DNA from 3 places in the Acinetobacter lactucae genome. Region 2 is predicted to be linked to each of the others. Evidence: predicted binding sites of a transcription regulator. Region 2 holds the regulator's gene; each other region holds the start of a gene.
The links. Region 2 encodes PhoB, which activates phosphate uptake and scavenging genes when phosphate is short. Its sites were predicted from a motif close to TGTCATNAANCTGTCATAA; they were not measured.
Positions count from the first base shown of each region.

Region 1: HLV59_RS09890 (porin) is a predicted target of PhoB. The motif match lies at 3,628-3,646, and genes of this name have one in related genera.
Region 3: HLV59_RS05955 (NAD(+) kinase) is a predicted target of PhoB. The motif match lies at 3,899-3,917, and genes of this name have one in related genera.

Region 1 is NZ_CP053391.1:2,127,918-2,134,544, forward strand. It holds gene HLV59_RS09870 (O-succinylhomoserine sulfhydrylase) at 1-936, opposite strand, end outside; gene HLV59_RS09875 (alpha/beta fold hydrolase) at 1,073-2,158, shown strand; gene HLV59_RS09880 (YARHG domain-containing protein) at 2,833-3,102, shown strand; gene HLV59_RS09885 (HIT family protein) at 3,120-3,533, shown strand; gene HLV59_RS09890 (porin) at 3,790-4,896, shown strand; gene HLV59_RS09895 (YidB family protein) at 5,008-5,598, opposite strand; gene HLV59_RS09900 (DUF6231 family protein) at 5,698-6,159, opposite strand; gene HLV59_RS09905 (DUF2797 domain-containing protein) at 6,199-6,627, shown strand, end outside.
Region 2 is NZ_CP053391.1:112,784-119,410, reverse strand. It holds gene HLV59_RS00550 (MATE family efflux transporter) at 1-511, shown strand, start outside; gene HLV59_RS00545 (SDR family NAD(P)-dependent oxidoreductase) at 569-1,402, opposite strand; gene HLV59_RS00540 (TetR/AcrR family transcriptional regulator) at 1,615-2,286, shown strand; gene phoB (phosphate regulon transcriptional regulator PhoB) at 2,540-3,250, shown strand; gene phoR (phosphate regulon sensor histidine kinase PhoR) at 3,260-4,618, shown strand; gene HLV59_RS00525 (alpha/beta fold hydrolase) at 4,686-5,882, opposite strand; gene HLV59_RS00520 (AcfC family putative adhesin) at 6,119-6,627, shown strand, end outside.
Region 3 is NZ_CP053391.1:1,285,875-1,292,501, reverse strand. It holds gene HLV59_RS05970 (dicarboxylate/amino acid:cation symporter) at 1-882, opposite strand, end outside; gene HLV59_RS05965 (glycosyl transferase family protein) at 1,387-2,400, shown strand; gene HLV59_RS05960 (YeaC family protein) at 2,601-2,873, opposite strand; gene HLV59_RS05955 (NAD(+) kinase) at 2,870-3,778, opposite strand; gene mrcB (penicillin-binding protein 1B) at 3,964-6,360, shown strand; gene HLV59_RS05945 (tetratricopeptide repeat protein) at 6,382-6,627, shown strand, end outside.

The DNA of each region.
Region 1 (6,627 bases), 2.0 Mb from region 2:
TACAATACCGCCAAAGCCACTTTGCTGCTTAGCAGCAAGTTCACGTCCTTCATGAGTTGGTAAACCAGCGTAGTAGACCTTCTCTACTTTTTCATGATTAGATAACCATTCTGCAAGAATTTGAGCACCCTCACAGTGTGCTTTCATACGCAAGCGTAAAGTTTCAAGACCTTTTAAGAACACCCATGCATTAAACGGACTCATTGATGGTCCAAGCGTACGAACAACACCAAAAACTTCTTCTAATAACTGATGATTACCGACAACAGCACCCCCTAAAGCGCGCCCTTGCCCATCTAAATATTTAGTTGCCGAGTAAATTACAAGGTCTGCCCCAAATTTTAATGGTTGTTGCAAAACGGGCGTACAGAAACTGTTATCAACCGCAAGTAGTGCACCATTCGCATGGGCAATATCTGCAAGCGCTTGAATATCTGCGATCTCCGCTAGAGGGTTAGACGGCGACTCAACAAAAAAAAGTTTGGTTTCGGGACGTACAGCATTTTTCCATGCGTCCAAATCACATAAATCAACAAATGTAATATCTACACCAAACTTGGCAATATATTTTTCAAATAAGGCAACAACTGAGCCAAAAACTGCTCTTGAGCAAATAACATGATCACCAGCTTTTAAATATGCCATAGCAACTGACAAAATCGCGCCCATTCCCGAGCTTGTTGCAACAGCTCGTTCAGCGCCGTCTAAAGCTGCTAAACGTTTTTCGAACATTGATACAGTCGGATTGGTAAAACGAGAATAGATATTTCCTTGAACCTGACCGGAAAATTTTGCTGCAGCTTCTGCTGCATTTTCATATACAAATGATGAAGTCAAAAAAATCGGTTCACCATGCTCACCTTCAAAACTACGAGTATGTCCGGTACGAATGGCTAAGGTATCAAGTTGGTATTCTAAATCATCAGACTGGTTCATTAAATGTTCGCCTTTACTGGTCATGTACTAAAAAACTATCATCATTTTGAGTGTCTAGGGTATTTAAGGTCAAGGTAAACATTAAAATTATCGCTTAGACTTTATTCAATCTTTAGTAAATAGTTGGTAACGCAAGATGAAACGCTTAAAGTCCCTTGTCTCTGAACAAAGTCAAATCAAGCACCTTTCTACCCGACTATTTCGCCCTCAAACATTAGTATTGTCACAAAGCACTCCGTTTGAAGTGATTGGTGAATTCAATCAAACCCGTATCCGCTATTACGCAGCTACTCAAAAACGATTCAAAGAACCTTTAGTATTTGTTGCCCCACTAGCTATTAATATGGCGATATATGATTTGTATCCATATCGCTCTCTTATTAAATATTTTCAAAATGCAGGTTTTGACGTATATCTTGTCGATTGGGGCCGTTTAAATTTTAAAGATAGACATCTTAATTTTTTAACATTTATTGAAGATTTTATTCCTAAAGCAATACAACTTGTGCGTACACATTCAGGAAGTGAACAAATCTCGCTTCATGGCTGGAGTATGGCTGGTATATTTGTCACTTTATATACAGCTTTAAATCAACCCAACTATGTCAAAAACCTTATCGTGCTTGGGAGTCCAATAGACAGTTATGCCTCTGGCTATATTGGAAAACTCTACCGAACCATAAACAACGTGATTGCTCGTAATAAAAAAATTCAGGACCGTATTTATTCTGGATTGCCAAAACGTCTGATTCATAGCCCAGGAATTTTAAATTCTTTAGGTTTCAAAATTCTTGACCCTAAAGGCTGGTTTGATGGACATGTTCAACTCCTAAAAAATCTTGATGACCTACAATTTGTACAAGAGCATGCCACTCTAAGTAGCTTTTTAAATAATATGATTGATTACCCAGGTGGAATTAATCAGGACATGTTGTTCAATGTTTGGTTGCAAAATCCATTGAAGCGCGGCTTTATTCAATTAAAAGATAAAAAAATTGAATTAAAAAATATCGACTGCTCTCTCTTAGTAGGCGCGGGTCGTAGCGATCAGTTAGTGACTGCCGATGCGGCTTATCCATTAAGTGAACTGACAAACAGCCAAGATGTCACATTTACACTAATTCCCGGTGGTCATTTAGGCCTAATGTCGAGTCAAGCAAGTTCTCTTGAGTTTTGGCCACAGTTAGCAACATGGCTAACCGAACGCTCAACACAATTATAAAGTACTAAATTTTCCTAATTAAAAATAACTTTAATAAAAAAAAGCCTATTTCATTTTAGAAATAGGCCATCAAAACAAAAACTATCAAACGCAGCAATTAATGGTCATATGATAAAAGCTATAATATGTAAAATCAATACATCTTTCAGTTGAATGATAAATTAAAATAGAGGCTGGAATTAATTTTAACTTTTCATATTTTATTCAATAAAAGAAAGCCCATTTCCGTCTAAAATAAAAATGAGCCTAGTGAATTCCACTTAATCCTAAAATACAAAATGTGATAATTATCACGTTTCGCTTTTTTGATAATGTCATCGATATTTTGCTTTTTCATTGACCAAATTCCAGATCAAGACTGTCTATTTAGCAAATAAAAAGTCATTAGCTTAATTTTTTAGTTCATTACAAACTTAGCACAAGCATTCTTTCTAACTCATTACTAACCGCTATATGAGGTTCTAATAAAAATTAAATTATGGAAAAATATATAAATTTCAAGTTAAGTTTATGTTTTTACTTGATATTTTTAAGACTTTGATATCTAATAACTTTATCTATTCTTTGAACAATTTATAAACCAAAATGACACTTGAGTAATTAATAGTCATTGAAATATTGGTAATAAACCTTATATTGAGTACAGGTTCATACCTTTAACTGAGGAAAAGCTCATGAATAAATTTATAGTTGCAGCCTTTACTGGCGTGGTAAGCATTGCTAGCGTAGGCATACAAGCTGCAACACCTGAGCAAGAATGTCAAAAATTGCAAGATGACTACAATTTGATTTATGCATCAAAAGGCTTTTGTTTTAAAGATCCTGATGCAAAAGAAAAATATGGTAATGAAAACTGTCATACGACAAAACCAAAGTTTTCTGACAAAGAACAGCAACGTCTTGACGCTATTAAAGAACGTCAGAAAGAATTGAAATGTAAATAATTTTAAAGGAATAATACATGGCATATGATGATCAAAATATCTTCGCAAAAATTTTACGTGGTGAACTTCCAGCGATAAAAGTCTATGAAGATGATCAAGTTCTAGCTTTTATGGATATTATGCCTCAAGCCGATGGTCATACATTAGTTATTCCAAAAACACCTGCTGTAACACTGCTAGATCTACCACCTGAAGCAGCAGCATATACCATACAAATTGTTCAAAAGATTGCTAAGGCAATGGAAAAAGCGCTCAATTTGGAAGGTATTGTGTTGATGCAGCTTTCTGGAGCAGCAGCAGGACAAACTGTTCCACATGTTCATTTTCACCTAATTCCAACAAATGTGCATCATCTTGGACGCCATGCTGTTGAGTTAGGAGATCAAGAAAAAATTAAAGAATTAGCTGAAAAAATTAAAGCAGTTCTTTGATTTTTAAATGGTTAAAGCGGAGTTTAGACTCCGCTTTTTTTCGTCTAAAAACTATCAAAAAATGAAAGCAACTAATTTATTTCTAAATTTTAAACGTCATAAAACTGTCATTTATTCTTCACTTCTCTGTCACAAAATTTGCCGATACTGCTTAGCAAGTTGGTGAGCTTTTGTAACTTTTTGTACACAAGTCAACTACAAAATAAATAGTTAGCTAGGCATACGCCATTTTTAAATACCTTTTGGAGAAATCTCAATGAAGAAATTGCTACTCGCTGCCGCAGTTGCAACTTTGAGCATAAACGCGGTGCAAGCAGCGCCAACTTTGTATGGCAAACTAAATGTTTCTATTAACCAAGTTGATAATAAAAATTTCGATGGTAAAAGTGACGTTACCGAAGTTAACTCAAACTCTTCACGTATTGGGGTAAAAGGCGAAGAGAAATTAACTGACAAGTTATCTGCTGTTTATTTAGCTGAATGGGCAATTGCAACTGATGGTTCAGGTTCTGATACTGACCTTAGCGCTCGTAACCGTTTTATCGGTTTAAAAACTGATGGTGTTGGTACATTAAAAGTTGGTAAGTATGATTCTTACTTCAAAACTGCTGCTGGTGGTAACCAAGACATCTTTAATGACGATACACGTTTAGATATTACAAATATCATGTACGGCGAAAACCGTTTAGATAACGTGATTGGTTTTGAATTAGACCCTAAACTATTAGCTGGTTTAACCTTCAATATCATGGCTCAAACTGGTGAAAGCACCTCTGATAGCAAACAAGGTGAAACTGGTAAAGACAGCAAAAATGATAGCTTTGATTCTGTGTCAACTGCGCTTGGCTATGAAAACAAAGATATTGGTTTAGCAATTGCTGCTGCTGGTGACTTTGGTATTAAAGGTAAATACGCAGCTTACGGCCTAAAAGACGTATATACAGATGCTTACCGTGTAACTGGTTCTTATGACATTGCTAAATCTGGTTTTGTTGTAGGTGCTTTATGGCAACATGCTGAACCTACTGATGATCTAACTGCATATGGTCAAACATATAAATCAGATGGTTCAATCGATAAAGCTGGTAAAGCTTACCGTGGTTTAGAAGAAGAAGCATATGCAGTAACAGCTGCTTATAAAATTCCTAACACTAAACTTAAAGTGAAAGCAGAATACGCTTCTGCTGAAACGCAAGTAAGTGGTCAATCAGATCGTAAAATCGACTTGTACGGTTTAGGTCTTGATTACCAAATCAACAAACAAGCTCGCTTCTACGGTATCGTTGCTCAACAAAAACGTGACTGGATTAAAGAAGACGATAAACAAACTGTTGTAGGTACTGGTATCGAATATAACTTCTAATCAGTTATGTTTGATTCAGATCTAAAGTAAAAGGGCTTATGCCCTTTTATTTTTTTGCGCTGATTAAAAAAAGCCGATATAAAAGTTATCGGCTTTTTTAGGATTTATATCTTATTTTAAGAAACCACCTACAAGATTCATCACGTTTTGAATGTCTTGGTTTGCTTCTTGAGGATTGGTACTTTCACCTTGAGGTGTTAAAGAATCAATGACCTGAGGTAAAACTGAAGCAATTGCACCGTAAACTTGCTCTTTTGGCGCTTGGGCTTGCTCGGCAACTTGTTCAATGTCAGCAGGATTAAATAGACTCTGTAATTGTTGGGTCGGAACTTCGCTATTACTTTGATTTGGATCAACCCAACTTTGAACCTGACTTCCTAAACCTGCACCTTTCAACTTTTCTAACGCAGCCTGTAAACCACCTTGTTGCTGCACCCAACCCAAGATTAAAGGCACAACTGCAATTAACAAACTTTGTACACCACCACCTGCTTGAGGTGTGTTGTTATTGCCAGTGACTTGTCCTAATACAGAACCTAGTACGCCTCCCAGACCACCTTGGGCACCAGATGAAGTATTACCACCCATTTGTCCTAATACAGAACCTAAAATTCCACCTAAACCGCCTTGGCCTGATGCTTGCTGGTTGCCACCTAAAGCCTGCTTAGCCAAAGCTTCTACAATATTGCTTAAATTTGTCATGTGTAACTCTTATGTATGGTTTATATATGAGCATACGCGGATTCTTGTTAAGACAGCAAAAGCCAAATTGTTAAATTTTGAAAGAGGTTTAAATCCTTTTTACCAACGGAATTTATTCCAGTTTTCCGGGTTCGCCCAAAACTTTGAGTTAAACCAGTCTGGAACATGTTTATAGGTCAATATATTAAATTGCCATAAAGCAAAATCACTATCATGTGAAGTTTTATCAATAAGTTGAGTAAACCCTAAAGAACGTAATAACTGCTCATCACTGCGCTTGCTCACTACAACAATGCGCTTTGCTAGTAAATCTCTTAGCTTTACTAATAATTGTGATTTTTGCACATCGCTGATGTTCTGCATTTCCTCAGTATCGAACAATACAAAACCCAAGTCATAACGCTGAGTAAAAGGCAGACTTAAAAGCTCAGTTACGGTAAAATAGTGCCATTGAATTGCGTTATTCTGGTCAATTTTCTGGCCAATACAAAGTGCAGTATGAATGGGCTGTTCGTTTGATAAATCGTCTAGCATAGAAGTGATGACATTTTGTTCAGCCATAACTGCAACCCTTAATTGAAAGATGTGAGTTTAAACTTTATGGAACTACAAGGCATTTGCCATAAAATGCATGCAGGCCTAAAAGATGCTAGTGTAACTGATCAACAGACAACCAAGGCAAATGTTGAATACAAATTTGTATTAGACCGTTCAGAAATTGATCTTCCTTTTAATTTAGGACAAGAACTAGAAATCGAATGGACAGGTAATATTTATTGCACGTCATGTGGCACTAAAACACCAAAATCTTATTCTCAAGGTCACTGCTTTAAATGTTTTAAAACCAAAGCAGAATGTGACCTTTGTATTATGAAACCTGAAACATGTCACTATCATTTAGGCACATGTCGTGAAGATGATTTTGCCCATAATGTTTGTTTCCAGCCTCATATTGTATATTTGGCAAACTCAAGTGCTTTAAAAGTGGGTATTACCCGTGTTAGCCACATGCCAGGTCGTTGGTTAGAT
Region 2 (6,627 bases):
TCAGGTGCTCAACTACATTCAGTTTCCAGCGATTTCGATCTCAATTGCAGCTTCAATTTTTGCAGCGCAAGCGATTGGTGCGGGTAAATCAGATCTATTAGCGCGAGTAACCCGCACCGCTTTGGGGATGAATTTTTTATTTACAGGTACCTTAATTGCACTTGGCTATCTATTTTCAAAATATTTAATGGCTTTGTTTATTACTGACCCAACTGTGGTGGTGTTAGGTCAACAGCTGTTATTTATTGTACTTTGGGCAATTTTATTCTTCGGTGCAGGTGCCATTTTTGCATCTATCATGCGTGCGAGCGGTACCGTGACGGTTCCAATGCTGATTAACATCTCTGCCATTTTATTTATTGAAATTCCATGTGCTTACTGGTTTAGCTCAATGTGGGGACTTAAAGGTATTTGGGTTGCCTATGCCTTGGCATTTGTTAGTTTATGTATTATTCAAGGTTTGTATTATCAATTTATCTGGAAGAAAAAGACGATCAAAGTTCTTATTTAGAACCACCCAAGCCACATAAAAAAAGCCATTATTTGATGGCTTTTTTTAATTTAAATCTTATTTCATCCATTTGGTCACAACGGTTGAAGCACGTTGATATCCTGTTGGGAACAAACGCTGCAATGCATCAAGAAATTTTGCATCACTACCAATCAATAAACGGCGTTTATTTTTCAAAACAGCATCCAAGATTTGACGAGCCGCTTCTTCTGGTGGAGTACGTAAGAACTTATCAAAGTTTTGAATCGATTTAGCCGGATCCATACCCAAACTACTCAAGCTATCACTCATTTTTGCAGCTTTAGCAATATTGGTACGAATTCCCCCCGGATGTACGCACAAAGAACTCACGCCACTTTTTTCAATATCCAACTCTTGACGTAATGATTCGGTAAAACCACGTACAGCAAATTTAGTTGCATTATAGCCAGATTGGGTTGGTTGAGCAGTTAAACCAAATAAGCTCGAGATGTTAATAATATGGCCATCTTGAGTCTGCTTAATGAATGGTAAAAATTCTTTAGTACCGTATACGACACCCCAGAAGTTAATCCCCACAATCCACTCTAAATCTTCGTAGGTCGCGCCTTCGACAGTTGACCCTAATGCAACACCAGCGTTGTTAAAAATCAGGTTAACAGAGCCATGATCTTGCACAGTTTCTTGTGCCCATTGCTTTACCGCTTCACGGTCAGACACATCAAGCTTTTTGGTGGTAATAGTAATATTGCTGTATGGTTTTAAAAGCTCGACAGTTTGTTGTAATCCTTTTTCATTAATATCACTCAACGAAAGATGGCAGCCCTGTTTTGCCAAAAGAATTGCTAACTGTTGCCCAATGCCAGAACCCGCGCCCGTAATTGCAGCGACTTTGTTTTTAAAATTTTTCATTGTCCATCCTTTGTTTTTCGATATTTGCACAGTCAGTTCATTGCATGTGCAGTTTAGACAACTTCAATATAATTTTGACAATACACATTGTCAATATAGTACACTGTAATTTCAGATAGAATGGCACAATTCTTCTGAGCGCTTTATCATAGTGAGCATATTTGGCCAAAACCTATAAATTAGGCAACCATTCTTTAGGAAACAACTTATTTATGGCGACTAACGACTCAACCAGTAAAAAGAAAACAAAAAGTGTGAGTAAAGAACGTCAGTTCAAAGGTTTATCTCTATCTGAACGTAAAGAGGCGCGCCGTGAAAAACTGATTGAAGCAGGTATTGCGACCTACGGAACCCTTGGTTTTTTTTCAGTGACGGTAAAAGATGTCTGCCAAGAGGCAAAGCTCACAGAACGTTATTTTTATGAATCATTTAAGAAGAGTGAAGATTTATTTCAAACCATCTTTTTAAAAATGATTGAAGAATTACAACAAAATCTGATGCAAGCCGTGATTAAAGCTGCACCCGATCCAGAAAAAATGGTTGATGCAGGTTTAAGAGCACTGCTGACGACATTAAAAGATGACCCGAGATTAGCTCGTATTGTCTATGTAGACGCAGTCTTGGTACAAGAATTACATAATCAAGCCACCATTCAAGAAACACTTGCGCAATTTGATCGCATGATTCAAGCCTTCGTTATGCTGACCATGCCCCAAATTCAGCACCACGAAAATGAACTCTCTTTAATCGCAACTGGTTTAAATGGATATGTCACTCAAATTGCGATTCGTTGGGTTATGGGAGGGTTTGAGCAATCTCTTGAGCAGGTTTTAACCGCATGTCGTATTGTTTTCTTGTCTTTATTAGCTCAGGTTTCAAAATAATATTAAAGTTTTTTGACAGCTTAAAATGTGAAAAACAACTAAGTAATTACTGTGTTAACCTATTGAATGACTTTAGAAAGTTTGAAGCTTACATGTCACAATTTGGTCATACCTTTGCCTTAGTTTTGTCACAAATTATTGCTAAATTCAATTTTATAGACTTTTCTGCAATGAAATTGTCATAATTAATCTTTGTAATAAGCCTGTCATAACTACAAAACGGTTCACCGTTAAATCTATAGGATATTGCGCTGTGAAAGATGACTATATTTTAATTGTCGATGATGAGCTTCCTATTCGCGAAATGATCCATACTTCTTTGGACATGGCAGGCTTTCAGTGTTTACAGGCAGAAGATGCCAAACAGGCTCATCAAATTATCGTCGACCAACGTCCGGCGCTTATCTTGCTTGATTGGATGTTACCTGGAGGCGTAAGCGGTGTCGATTTATGTCGCCGCTTAAAACGTGATGAGAACCTCGCAGAAATTCCAGTGATTATGCTGACTGCTCGCGGAGAAGAAGACCATAAAGTACAGGGTCTTGATGCGGGTGCAGATGACTACATGACGAAGCCTTTCTCAACACGTGAACTGGTTTCTCGTATTAAGGCAGTTCTGCGCCGCGCTAATGCATTAAGTGGTGAAAAAACAATTGATGCCAACGGATTAATCCTTGATCCTGTAAGCCAGCGTGTTAGCTTTGGCAACAGCATTTTAGATATGGGCCCAACTGAATATCGCTTACTTGCGTTTTTCATGACCCATCCTGAACGTGCATATACGCGTGCCCAGTTGCTCGATCAAGTGTGGGGCGGTAATGTATATATTGAAGACCGCACTATCGATGTGCATATCCGTCGTTTGCGTAAAGTCTTAGAACCTTTTGGTGTTGACCGATTTGTTCAGACTGTACGTGGAACTGGCTACCGTTTCTCTACACGTGCAGATTTAGCCGCAGGTTAACCAAGATTTATGTATGAACCCTACCCCGTCCCTGAACAGGTACGTGAACAAAAGCTTTCTCGCTACAGTAGTTTATGGACGTTTGCCAAACAAGATTTACGGCTTTTATTATTTTTTCTAATTATTGCCGGTTTAGTCGGTTTCGGTATTGGGTATTTCTGGAGTTGTATCTTTATCGCCTTCGTGGTGTTTTTTACACTCCAGTTACGTTCTTTATATCTGGTCAATGACTGGATTGCCAATAAACCTTATGACGTGCCTCCAAACCTTAACGGGATTTGGGGGGCATTGTTATTTAATGTTTACCGTGCTCAGCGCCAAGAACGAATTGTTCAGGCCGAAATGGTCGGTTTAATTGACCGCGCTCAATCTTCTTTGGTCGCACTTGCTGAAGCGGTTGTACTTATTGATGACCAACATCAAATCGAGTGGTGGAACCCTGCTGCCGAACGTTTGTTAGGGATTAGTCCACTTGACCGTGGCCGAAACCTCTTAACGATTTTACGTCAGCCGACCTTTATTGAATATTTTAATAATATTGATCAGGCACCTGATGGGATTAAGCTGCATTCCAATTTTGATGATGACCGCTATGTGCAGGTTAAACTCACAAGATTTGGTGGAGAAAGTCGTTTATTGGTGGCTTACGATGTGACTCGTATGCATAACCTTGAGCAAATGCGCAAAGACTTTGTCGATAATATTTCGCATGAACTTCGTACGCCATTAACGGTGCTCAGTGGTTATATCGAGACATTTACCGATCAGGAAGATATTAGCCCACGCTGGAAACGTGCATTTGATCAGATGCAGTCCCAAACCAAGCGTATGAATGCGTTGGTGAATGATTTACTGTTGTTATCGAATTTAGAAAATAACAAGAAAATTGCAAAAAATCAGATTATCGAAATGCCGAGTTTAATGAATCAATTGTTTGATGATGCTCAGGCCTACAATGCCGATTATGGACACACGCTCAATTTACATATTGATAGCCACTGTGACCTGATTGGTTCCGATATGGAAATTGCCAGCGCGTTTAGTAACTTAATTACCAATGCCATCAAGTACACGCCAAAAGGTGGAACTATTACCATTGGTTGGCATGATGATGGTGAACATGCTTACTTTAGCGTGCAAGACACAGGCATCGGAATTAACCCTAAACATTTGCCACGACTGACTGAACGCTTCTATCGTGTTGACAGTGACCGTAGCCGTCAAACAGGTGGTACAGGTTTAGGCTTAGCGATTGTAAAACACGTGCTTATGCAACACGGCGCTTATTTAGATGTGCAGTCTAAAGAAAACGAAGGATCAACCTTTACCGCAGTTTTTCCAAAAGAAAGACTCTATAACATGACCTAAAGTTGCCCTCTCACATTTAAAAAGCCGACTCATGAAAAGTCGGCTTTTTTGTAGCATTTAAACCAATTTACTTAAAATTTGAGCAATAAGATTTTGTCTGGTTTTTCTCTATGACATTCAAAAAGTGAGTGGCAAAAGTATTACTTTGACGCAGTGCATCACGGTGATCACCACCATCAATCGTTTGATAAATAGTTGGTTTTTTTAATTTACATAACTGTTGGTAATAAGCAGATGTCCCTCTAGGGTCGACTAAATGATCTTTAGAGCCTTGAACAATCATTAATGGCACGGTCGGCACCATATTTTCAATAGACTGCTGTTTTAAGTAAGCCAAAAGAGGTTTTAAGTCTGCATTAGGGCGAAATATGCTAGAAGGAGATTTCTTCAAATCAGACTGGAGTTCAGATAAACAACGACTGCGTGCTTGAGTCAACACAGTGTTCATTTCTGGACTGACTAAGTTTTCAGGAACAATGCTTGGTTCTGCTGCTTGTGCTCCCAATAACACAATTGGGAAAAATGCTGCCACACTTGGTTCTGGGTTTGGATTACTCTGCACATATTCTGCAATGCCTTCATATTGATAGCCGCCTGGTGCAAGAGCGATTGCCCCTTTTAAATCTAGTTCGGGCGCATCTTTTTGACCATAAGCCGCCACTGTAATAGCAGCAGCCCCGCCTTGACTATGCCCCATCACCAACCACTGTTTATTGAAATCTTTTGGTTTAAGGACATGTAATGCACGCACTGCATCCACCACTGTATGCAGCTGGCTCTTTGCATTCATATAGGGATGTGCGCCTAACGTACCTAGTCCCTGATAATCAGGTGCGACAACTGCATAGCCACGTGCCAGCCAAGCATCTAAAGCTTTTGAAGCCACTTCTTGATATGAATGAACTGGTCCACCCACATAATCGCCCGAAGGTGCACAAGTATCGGCAACTCCAGTCGTGCCATGCGCCCAAGCCAGTACAGGCCAGCCATTTTTTGGCGGTGTGCCTTTCGGTAATAAAATAAAAGCCGATGCCACAATAGGCTCGCCCTGAATCCCTCGACTACGATAATTGACTAATAAATGCTGATCAGCATGAGGAAATAAATTCGTCACATCTTGCTGTGCTATAGAGAGGATTGAACCTGGTTTTTCACTCACAATTTGCTTACTCAAATCTTTAATTGGAGCAGCCATAGCAGAGCCAGACATCAAACAAACACTGCTAAATAAAATTTTAAAAAAGGAATTACTTTTTCTAATCAAGGGATTACTCCTCTATTATTTACATTACATCTATTTAAATAATCAATTTATAAAGTATAAACTACCATAAAAACATCTATAATTATATTCAATTCAAAAACATTAAATTATAATCACTGAAGTTTAATAAAACGATATTTTAAAAATAGGTAGTATAAATATAGTTGCAAAAATTAATCCCGTTTAAATAATAAAAAATATATGCTGATATTTTCTTAATTACTATAGCGATTAAAATGTCAAAACAATATAAATTTATACAGTACCTGATTTATCTTATTGTCGGTTCACTATCTATCCATAGCTTTGCAGACGTACAAGTATATGGTCCTGGTGGGCCAGCACCTGCAATGAAAGAAGCCGCTAAACAATTCACCAATAAAACAGGAATAGCAGTCCATGTGACTTCTGGACCTACTGCTCAATGGTCTGAAAAAGCGAAACTAGATGCAGATGTTATCTATAGTGGTTCCGAAGCCATGATGTCGGATTTTGAAAATACTTTTTCTGAGCAAATTATAAAAGACTCGGTAGAACCTTTATATTTACGCCCCGCAGCGATTTTAGTGAGAAAAGGAAATCCTAAAAATATTAAAGGATTTAAAGACCTCGCTAAACCCGGTGTTAAAGTTTTAGTTACGCATGGTGCAGGTCAAGTCGGTATGTGGGAAGATATCGCTGGCAGAACTGGGAATATTCAATTAACCAAATCTGTTCGAAAAAATATTGTCACCTATGCAGCCAA
Region 3 (6,627 bases), 1.2 Mb from region 2:
TTTACGTAACATGCGAGGCAAAACAGATTCAGAAGAAGATGTACCAAGTACAATTAACAACTCTTCACGAATCAGGCGAATCATCTTAAGGATACTGAATCCACTAATACGGCTGATTGTACCCAAAATTAAGAAGATAAAGAGTAAGCACGTGATATAGAAGCAGATAATGAGCTGCCCTAATTGTACAAGTGAACCAACGCCATATTTACCGATAGTGAATGCCATCGCACCGAATGCACCAATCGGAGCCAATTTCATGACCATATTCACAATGTTAAAGAAAACATGTGCAACTTGATCAATAAATTTTAAAACTGGGCGTCCTGCATCACCTAACTTATGTAAAGCAAAACCAAACAGAATTGCAAAAAGAAGGACTTGTAAGATTTCACCATTTGCAAATGCACCAACCACCGTATCAGGGATAATGTGCATTAAGAAATCAATGGTAGATTGTGACTCACCAGAACTGACGTATTTTTGAATGCCCGAAGTATCAAGAGTAGTAGGGTCAACATTCATCCCTACACCCGGTTTAGCAATGTTAATTACAACAAGGCCAATTAGAAGTGCAATTGTTGAAACGATTTCAAAGTATAACAATGCAACGCCACCAGTTTTTCCGACTGACTTCATGCTTTCCATGCCAGCAATACCGCTTACAACGGTACAGAAAATAACTGGAGCGATGATCATCTTGATCAAACGGATAAAGGCATCACCTAATGGCTTGAGTTTCTCACCTAAACCTGGGATATGTTGTTCAACACCATTGACAATTTGCGTGGAGCTTGGAGAAAAATGTCCTACCAAGATACCCGCAATAATCGCAATAATCACCTGAAAATAAAGTGATTTATAAATCGGTTTTTTAGCCATAACTTTACTTCAATCTATATTTCCAAGTCCGTTGGAAATACCAAAATGAAACGTCTATTCTTTACGAATACACAGCCCTAACCTTTCACATTAACACCGCAAAAGGGAAATGGTTTTTTGTGAACAAAAAACCTTCCTACTACCTCAATGAAAACAAAATAGATGCTTTCTAAAACAGGAGAATACCTGAAGTTTCTAACCACTTTGAGTAGCTAGAAATAACCTCTTACTTTTTCAATAAAAAGCTGAAGATATAGGAGAATCACATAAAATTATGATATGAATGCTCAAAAAAGCACGGGAAAGTTTACTCGAATTAAATAACGATTCGGTTAATTTTTTGGCTAATATGCATAAAAAACACTCAGGCAGCCCTAAGACTTTAGTATAAGAAACACTTTTGATATTTTTTCAGCAGCTTTTTATGTCATATTGATTAAATACTTGTGGACATTTCATTTTGAGCTGCCTACATCCCATCATTTTTATTGTTTTTGAACTACGATGAATACTAAACGTAATATCTATAAAGATGCTGAACACCCCTTTGCTCAATATGTCCGCATTTTAGGTAAGGGGAAAACCGGATCGCGCTCTTTAAGTTATGAAGAAGCCTATCAAGCATTCACTATGATTTTAAAAGGTGAAGTATTAGACGTTCAACTGGGCGCATTTTTAATGCTACTTCGGGTTAAAGAGGAATCTATCGAAGAACTCGCAGGTTTCGTTCAAGCGACTAAAGACCAGCTTCATTTTGGACCTTTAGACGTTGACTTAGATTGGTCATCTTATGCAGGTAAACGAAAACACTATCCATGGTTTTTGTTAGCCGCTCTTACACTTGCCCAGCATGGTCATAAGATTGTTATGCATGGCGCGTCAGGTCATACGCTTAACCGTGTTTATACCGAGCAAGTTTTAGAATATCTTGATTATCAAATTTGCCATTCTGAACAAGAAGTTCGTACACAGTTAGCAGAGCAAAATTTTGCTTACTTACCGCTAGACGTGATTTCACCAGTTTTAAGCGAATTGATATCTCTAAGAAATGTCATGGGATTGCGTTCGCCTATTCATACTTTGGCCCGTTTAATTAATCCTTTTAATGCTAAAGCCACTTTACAGGCGATATTCCATCCAGCTTATAGAACCTCTCATCAACATAGTGCATTGCGCTTAGGCTATCAAAATAGTGCCGTCATTAAAGGTGAAGGTGGTGAATTTGAGCGAAACCCAGATGCCAAAACACTCATTTGTGGTATTAAAAATGGTGAGCTCTATGAACATGAGTTGCCAAAGCTCACACCTGAGCGAAGCCCAATTGAAGAAGAGCTAGATTTAGCTACTTTTAAGGCAGTATGGCTTGGTCAACAGCACCATGAATATGGAGAAATGGCCGTAACAGAAACCATCGGAATCGCGCTATATACCATGGGAGTTGTTGCTAATTTTGAAGAAGCGATGCAAAAAGCAAAAGTGTTATGGGATACACGAAATTTAAGCAATCTTAATTCGTAGTTAACAAATGCTATCGTGAAGGTCGACATGGATGTCGACCGTATCACTGCGATACAGGAAGTATCGTCAGTGATACAGAGGATTTTTGGTTACTTTTGATCCTTCAAAAGTAATAAAAGCCTATATGCTATAACTTATGAAAAACATCCTATATAAGGCTGTATGGAATAACCAAAAATAATTTTTCTGTCTTATAAGTTTTAAACAAAACGAATCGGTTTAAACTCTGGTTCATGCTTGTGATGATCATCATCACATTCTTCACCTTCTTCTTTTGTTCCACGGTCAATATAACCGCTACGCTGATCTTCTGGTAAGTTCTTTAACTCCCAAGCAATCACAGCTTGCATACAAGTCTCACGCTGCTCTTTTGTTAAAACAACGCCATTTGGCCATTTACCAATTTCTACTGCTGTTTTTAAACGCTCTACAATTTCAGGGTTTAAAACAGATAGCATTTGTTCAATATTCATGATTCATCTCTTTGAAAAGATTCAAAATCTTGGTTCCAACCAAGTTTGGTACGGCAGGCCATATAGAAATCATAACCTGGTGGATGCAATAAACTTAGTTTAAATGGGTGTTTACGAATGTGTAAACTGTCTCCAACATTGAGCGAGACACTATGTTGACCATCTGCACTCACCATTGGTAACACCCTATTTTCGCGAATAACGATTTTAATTTCGCTTTGACCACCGACTACGATAGGACGTGATGACAATGTATGGGGATGCATTGGAACTAATGCAATCGCATCCATACTTGGATGTAAAATTGGTCCACCACCTGACAATGCATAAGCCGTTGATCCAGTTGGAGTAGAAACAATTAAACCGTCACTATGTTGGCGATAAACATATTGACCATCAATGTTAAGCTCGAAATCAATCATGTGTACCGATTTGCCCGAGTGTAAAACGACATCGTTTAATGCAATCGCATCATAAATGACTTCACCATTTGTTCTTACTTCCATTTCCAGTAAGAAACGACGATCAAGTTGAAAATGCCCTTGAAGTACTTGGTCAAGTTTGAAAATAGCTTCTGAAGGTTTGATATCAGTTAAAAAACCTAATCGCCCACGGTTAATGCCAATAACAGGCGTATTATAGCGAACTAAAGCTCTAGCAGCATGGAGTAAAGAACCATCCCCCCCTACAACTATTACTAAATCCGCAACTTCCCCCAGTAAATGACGGCTTACTACCTGTGCATGATCATAAGGCACTAATTCAGCAGTTTCCTGATCAAAAATGGGGTTTAAGCCTAGGTTCAACAAATGATCATGAATTAAACATAGTGTTTCTACTACTGATGATTTATCTGGTCGACCGATTAACCCGACGTTTCTGAAGGACTTATGTGAAATTTGCACGAATGAGTAAGCTCCGCTGCGATACTGGGCTATAATAACATTAACCTGATTAATTTAAAAAAACATAACAACAAGATGCTGTAAAATTCAATCTAAGTTTTCCAATTATTCACAGTTTTATCATTGCAAATTGATGACAAGCTATCGCATCATTACAGGCATTGTTAGGGTTTTATCTCATCTTTATGAAGTTTGAACGTGGTATCGGTTTCTTTGCACTAATCTTTTCCATTTTGGTCATTGGTGCTTTTATTGCTCTTAGTATCTATCTGATTCGTTTAGATAATATTATCCGTGAAAAATTTGAAGGACAACGGTGGGATATCCCCGCCAAAGTGTTTGCACGTCCTTTAGAAATTTATAATAACGCGCCTATTACCCAAGCAAATTTCACTCAAGAATTAAAACTCTTGGGTTACAAAACTTCAAGTAATTATGACAAGTCTGGAACTTATGTTGCTCAGGGTAGCAATATGTATATCCATACGCGTGGTTTTGATTACGGCGACAGTGTTGAGCCCGAACAAGTACTAGAGTTAAGTTTTGCGAACGATCAGGTGGTTGAAGTTCGAAGTACAAAGCCATCCTCAACAGGTGTTGCACGATTAGAGCCCCTTCTCATTGGAGGAATCTATCCTCAACACAATGAAGACCGTGTGCTTATTAAATTAAATAACGTTCCTAAACCACTTATTGAAGCCTTAATTTCAACAGAAGATCGTAATTTCTATCATCATCATGGGGTTTCGATTCGTGGTACTGCCCGCGCATTAGTGAGTAATGTTACAGGCGGAAAGCGCCAAGGTGGCTCAACCCTGACTCAACAATTAGTTAAAAACTTCTACCTCACACCTGAACGCACGTTAAAACGTAAAGTTAATGAAGCATTAATGGCTTTACTCATCGAGCTGCATTACAGCAAAGATGAAATTTTAGAAGCCTATTTAAATGAAGTGAATCTAGGCCAAAATGGTAGCTACTCAATTAATGGCTATGGTTTGGCTTCTCAATTTTATTTTGGCTTACCACTACGTGAGCTTAGCGTTGCACAACAAGCTTATTTAGTCGGTTTAGTACAAGGTCCTTCTTTGTATAATCCTTGGAAAAATCCAGAAGGTGCAAAAAAACGCCGCGATACCGTGTTAAATAATATGCGTGTTATGGGTTATTTAACTCAGGCTGAATATGAAGATGAAATTGCGCGTCCTTTAAATGTGTTAAGTAAGCCAAGTTTAGGTCCTGCAAAATTCCCTGACTTTTTAGATATTGTGCGTCGTCAATTACGTACAGAATATCAAGAAAGTGATTTAACCAATCAGGGCTTACGTATTTTTACGACTTTAGATCCGATTACTCAAACACAAGTTCAAAATGCTTTTAAAGCTTCAGTAGACCGCCTAGCAAACAGCAACCCAGCACGTTTGAAAAATTTACAAGGTGCTGTACTGATTGCCCATCCAGAAAACGGCGAGCTAGTTGCTGCAGTTGGTTCTACTCAAGACTTTACTGGTTTTAACCGTGCTGTGGATGCAAAACGCCAAGTCGGTTCTTTACTGAAACCTGTGATTTATTTAAGCGCTATTGAATCTGGACGCTACAACTGGGCAAGTCAAATTGAAGACGCACCAATTAGTATTCCTGTAGATGGTGGCAAAAGTTGGACACCTAAAAACTATAGTGGTGGTGGACATGGTGTAGTCAGCTTGAGTGAAGCATTAGCAAACTCATATAACCTATCTGCTGTACGCATGGGTCAAGAATTTGGTTTATCAACTTTTACTAATAATTTAAGAAAGTTTGGTGTTGAATCAACGATTCCTGCCTACCCTTCTATTTTCCTTGGGGCAGTCAATATGTCACCAATGGAAGTATTAGGAATTTATGAGAACTTTGCTACGGGTGGTTTTAAATATCCAACACGTGCGATCCGATCTGTCGTAGATGCCAATGGTCGCCTCCTTGACCGTTATGGCCTGAATGTTCAACAAACGATTGATCCGTCTGTCGGCTACATCATGAATTATGGTCTACAACAGGTCATGTCTTCAGGTACTGGTCGTGCAGCTTACAACAGCTTATCTCCAGCTTTAAAGTTGGCAGGTAAATCAGGTACAACTAACGATACACGTGACTCATGGTTTGCGGGTTACTCTGGTAATCACGTTGCTGTAGTGTGGTTAGGTTTAGATGATAACAAAGTGACTGGCTTAACGGGTTCATCTGGTGCATTGCCAGTATGGATTAATGTGATGAAACAATTACGTCAAACGCCTGTAAATCTACGTCAACCAGACACTGTACAGTGGCAATGGATTGACCGTGCAACGGGTGATTTATCTGCACAAGCTTGTGATGGTGCAATGTATATCCCGATGCTAACACATACGGTTCCGCATCGTGCTACGCCATGTGGAGCGCCTTATTATCAAGTTGATCCAACATATACGCCACAAAGTGATAACACAATTCCTGACTCTCAGGATGATAATACCGACAGCTATATTCGTGAAAGTGAAAACCAGATGGAACAAGATCTGGCAAATAACTCACGTGTAATTTCAAGTGGTAGTTATAACAACTAAGCGTTAACAGGAAATTAGGATATGTTGAAGAAAGGTGTTTTTTATATTGGTGCTATTCTTATGGTCGGCTGTACAACTTTGCCAGATCGTTCTGACTCCAAAGAGAAAACACCTACTCCTCCAGCCAAAAAGACAGAAAATTCATCAGGCGTAAAAATTACGCCTTATGACCATCCGGAAATTCAACGCAAAAATTTACAGGTCATTGTTCCTCAGCAAAAAAAGCCTCAACATTTTAGTGATGATGGCAGTCAGTTACCTGCATTT